One region of the Arthrobacter sp. SD1074B genome, then DNA from elsewhere that is predicted to be linked to it. Evidence: predicted binding sites of a transcription regulator. Region 1 holds the regulator's gene; the other holds the start of a gene.
The links. The regulator LexA, encoded in region 1, represses DNA repair genes until DNA is damaged. The targets are predictions, from matches to a motif close to TCGAACANNTGTTCGA.
Positions count from the first base shown of each region.

Region 2: ACUYM2_RS08555 (LexA family protein) is a predicted target of LexA. The motif match lies at 921-936, and genes of this name have one in related genera.

Region 1 covers NZ_JBRAZT010000001.1:1,410,885-1,413,081, forward strand. The annotation lists gene ACUYM2_RS06550 (ATP-dependent DNA helicase) at 1-247, shown strand, start outside; gene lexA (transcriptional repressor LexA) at 509-1,258, opposite strand; gene ACUYM2_RS06560 (LysM peptidoglycan-binding domain-containing protein) at 1,648-2,040, shown strand; gene ACUYM2_RS06565 (histidinol-phosphate transaminase) at 2,129-2,197, shown strand, end outside.
Region 2 covers NZ_JBRAZT010000001.1:1,842,932-1,845,128, forward strand. The annotation lists gene ACUYM2_RS08550 (Y-family DNA polymerase) at 1-483, opposite strand, end outside; gene ACUYM2_RS08555 (LexA family protein) at 476-907, opposite strand; gene ACUYM2_RS08560 (EAL domain-containing protein) at 1,035-1,757, opposite strand; gene ACUYM2_RS08565 (hypothetical protein) at 2,093-2,197, shown strand, end outside.

The sequences.
Region 1 (2,197 bases):
GTCCGGCGGCAACGGTTTTATGAGCGTATCGGCGACCCACGCAGCGATCCGACTCGCCCAGGGCGCCGGCCGGCTGATCCGTTCGACGTCGGACAAGGGGGTGGTGGCGGTCCTGGATTCCAGGCTGTCCACCGAACGGTACGGCGCGTTCCTCCGGGCCGCGCTGCCGCCGTTCTGGCCTACCACCGACCCGTCCGTGGCGCTGGCTGCCCTCGAACGCCTCGCCAAAGAGCCGCCGGCCAAGTAACAGGCGCCCCGGCCAAGCAGTCCGCCGCGTGGGCTGCCGCGGGGCCGGCCGGGCAACGACGTGCCTGGCATTCCCGCCCGGTTCTTCCGCTCACCGGTGTCGGCGGTGCCCTGTTCCCGCGGCTTAGGCGGACGCACTCGCCGTCATGGCGCCGATAACCGGGCTGGAACGCCGAAAGCCCCGTCCGGGACTGCGGAGGGGGCCTTCGGGCTGCCGGTGGGGTGCTGCCGGGAGGCGGGCCAGTGGGGAGCCCGGCCGGGGCTACAGGGAGCGCAGCACCGACACGACCTTGCCCATAATGACGGCATGGTCGCCGAGGATCGGCTCGTACTGGGTGTTTTGCGGCAGCAGCCAGGTGTGGCCGTCGCGCTGGCGGAACGTCTTGACCGTTGCCTCGTCATCGAGCAGTGCGGCAACAATGTCCCCGTTGACGGCATCGTTCTGGCGCCGCACGACGACCCAGTCGCCGTCGCAGATGGCGGCGTCGATCATCGAATCACCGGCCACCCGGAGCATAAACAGTTCGCCGTGGCCCACCAGCTGGCGCGGCAGCGGCATCACGTCCTCCACAACCTGGTCGGCCAGGATCGGGCCGCCGGCGGCGATGCGGCCGACAAACGGGACCATCGCGGTGTCCGTGGCGCTGGCGAGCTCAGAGACGGCCTGGCCGCCAACGGCCCGCAGGCCGCTGGACTTCTCCACGCCGGATATCGTGGTCGCACCCTCATCGAGGGTCAGCGGCATCAGAACTTCCATGGCGCGGGGACGTTTGGGGTCCCGCCGCAGGTAGCCGAGCTTTTCCAGCTGCGAAAGCTGGTGGGTGACGCTGGATAGGCTGGCGAGCCCGACAGTGTCGCCGATCTCACGCATCGAGGGCGGGTAACCGTTGTCCGTCACGGAACGCTGGATGGTCTCCAGGATTTTCTTCTGACGGACGGTAAGGCTTCTCGGCGCCCGGCCGGTCTGGGGGCTCCGCTGCGCGGCCCTCCCGCCGGCGGCTTGTGCTGCCATGTTCGCCATGCCTTTCCATTCCGCCCGGCCGCCGTAGCTGCCGGGACCCTTCGGTCCGAACAATGTCAGACCCCGCTGATCAACTGTTGCTGACCAACCCAAGTGGTTGTCCTGTGCTTCAAAAGTAGGGCAGCCAACAGGGTTTTTCAAACATTTGTTCTAGCGAGTCTCGACAATGTTCGTTCATAAGTGCTAAAACAGGAAGAGCAAAGTTCGAATATGTGTTCGAAGCTTTGGGGGCGGGTCGGATTGCCGGGCTCGGTCTTATGTTCGAAGTTTCGTGTTCGAGGGTTCGCGATCGAAGGTAATGCGTTCGATGGTTCGGCCGGTTGGCGGCAGGTACGTGGAGTACGCCGGGCGGCACAGATAAGTCCAGGAGGGCTCAGCTCATGTCAGCAGTAAGCGCTATTTCCGGTTCGTTGGTTTCCGCTCCCGATCGGGAGGCGGCACCCGCTGCTGCCACCCGGCAGGCTCCGCTGAGGCTGACCCGCCGCGGACGGTTCGTCTTCTTCGGACTGCCGCTGATCCTGCTGGCCGCCCTGGTCCTCTCGCTGGCGGGCTTCCTGAACGCTCCAGCCAAAGCCGCCGACTCGGCCGCGGAGCTCTCGCTCACACCCACTGTCTCGGTCACGGTCCAGCCGGGGGAGTCGCTCTGGGCCATCGCCGGTGCCGTCGACCCGAAACGGGACCCCCGCGACGTGGTCGCCGACATCGTGCAGCTGAACAACCTCGAAGCCCCGCGCGTCATCCCCGGCCAGCAGCTCTACGTACCCACCAAATAGGCGGCGCACGCCGGGCGGACGGTTCCGTCTAGGCGCCCCCCGCGGTCACAGTTTCGGGGCCGGGCCCGGTCTCACTTAAACTGGACAAGTGACTGACCAGCTAGAGCGCCTCAACCGACTGCCCCTCCGGACGAATTTGCGGGGGTTGCGCCCCTAC
Region 2 (2,197 bases), 430 kb from region 1:
CTTGTTGGCCAGTTTCGCCAGGGTCTTGGTGGCGGCGATCCCGACGCACACCGGAACGCCGACATTCCGGCGGACCGACGTCTTCATGGCGTGCCCAAGCCGCAGCAGCTCTTCCGGGCTGCCGCGGACGCCAAGGAAGGCTTCGTCGATGCTGTAGACCTCCAGCCACGCCGAATGCCGGCCCAGGAGCTCCATCACCCGGGCGCTGATGTCTCCGTAGAGCTCGTAGTTGCTGGACCTGGCCACCAGACCCCATTCCCTGGCCCGCGGGGCGAGCTTGAACCAGGGCTCGCCAAGGGGGATGCCCAGGGCCTTTGCTTCCGGCGAGCGGGTGACCGCGCAGCCGTCGTTGTTGGACAGCACCACCACCGGCCTGCCCTCCAGCGAGGGGTCGAACGCCCGTTCGGCGCTGGCGTAAAAGCAGTTCACGTCCACGAGGGCAATACTGCCGCCGGGCCGCGGCTCGGGCCTTGGCCTAGACATGGTGCAGGCACCGGGTGGCGACGCCCCAAATGACGAGGTCGGAGAGGGCAGGCACCCGGATGTCCGGATAGCGCGGGTTGTCAGCCTGCAGGACCACCCCGGAGGCGGTGAGGCGGAGGCGCTTGACGGTGAGCTCGCCGTCGAGGACGGCGACGACGACGCACCCGTCGCGCGGCTCGAGCGCCCGGTTGACGATCAACTCGTCCCCGTCGCTGATGCCGGCGCCCTCCATGGAGTCCCCTGAGACCCTGACGACGTAGGTGCTGGTGATGTCCTTGATCAGGTGCTCGTTGAGGTCGATCCGGCCGTCAAAGTAGTCCTGCGCCGGCGACGGATAGCCGGCAGCGACCGGCACCGGCGAGATGAGGACCGACAGGAGGGAAGAGCCCGCATCTACCACGCGGGGCCCGATGATTACGCCCACAACACACCCTTTTTCGAATATATGTTCGAATTAAAGTGTAACGCCCGGGGCTGACTTTTGACCGACGCCGCCGGGTGGCACCTGCCGCCCGGACCCCGGTTGGCAGGCGTGGCGGGGGCCGCTGCGGCTACGCGAAAGCGCTGACGCCGAGAACGGACCTGGCATCCGCGTTTAGCTGGGGGAGCTTCTCGAATGCCGGCTTCCCCAGCCAGTATCCCTGGAACAGCCGGATGCCGGCTGCCTTCAGCGCCAGGAACTCCGCCTCAGTTTCGATACCTTCTGCCAGCACCGTGATGTTGAGCTCCTTGGCGATGTCGACGATGCCGGCGACGACGGCCTGGCGGGCCGGGCTGGTGTCGATCCCCCGGATGAGCTTCATGTCGATCTTGATCAGGTCCGGCTGGAAATCGACCAGGAGTCCCAGCCCCGCATGACCGGCGCCGAAGTCGTCGATGGCGGTGGTAAAACCATGCCTGCGGTATTCGGTGATGATGTTCGTAAGGTGGGCGGTGTCCGAGACCTCCTCGTTCTCCGTGAACTCGAACATGATCGACGACGTCGGAAAACTGCATCGCGTGGCTGCGAGCAGCGTCGCACGAAGGCATGCGGCCGGTTCGTAAACTGCGTTCGGCATGAAGTTGATCGACAGCATCAAATCCTCACCTGCCGGAAACAGGCGCGACGCCAGCTCGATGGCCTTGACGCGGCAGTCCTGGTCGAAGCGGTACTTCTGCTCCGGCGACACCTTTGATAAAACTTCGAAAGCACCCTCGCCCGACAGGCCCCTGACCAGCGCCTCGTAGCCCCATACGCGATGTGCAGCAGCGTCGTAGATCGGCTGGAAGGCCATGCTGAAATCGAAGTCAAGTTTTGAAGATGTAGTGCAGCCGTCGCATGCCATACAGGGGTCACCTCTCGCTGGTTTACGTCTACCGTAGGACACGAGTGCCGCCGTCGAGGGTTCGAGCAGTCCTGGCTGGAACGGCGTGTCGCAACCCGTTTGACGCCGGGGAGGGCCCGGTAGATGCTGGCGCCCGGAAGCTAGGCCGAGTACCGGACCGGGTTGAGAAGAGGCCCTTGGATGTTCAGCGCAGGAAGGAAGGCGCAGCTCAGCCCGGGATGATCCGCGGCACTCCGGCCAACTACCCGAGGTCCTGCCGTGAGTCAGGAGGCTAGGCTAAGCGAATGGACCCGGAGGAAGGTAAGAGTGGCAACAAGTATGACTGGCAATCCTGGCCTGCCGATTCGCTGGAGGGCATGCCGCCGAAGCGACGGCGACTTGTTGTATGG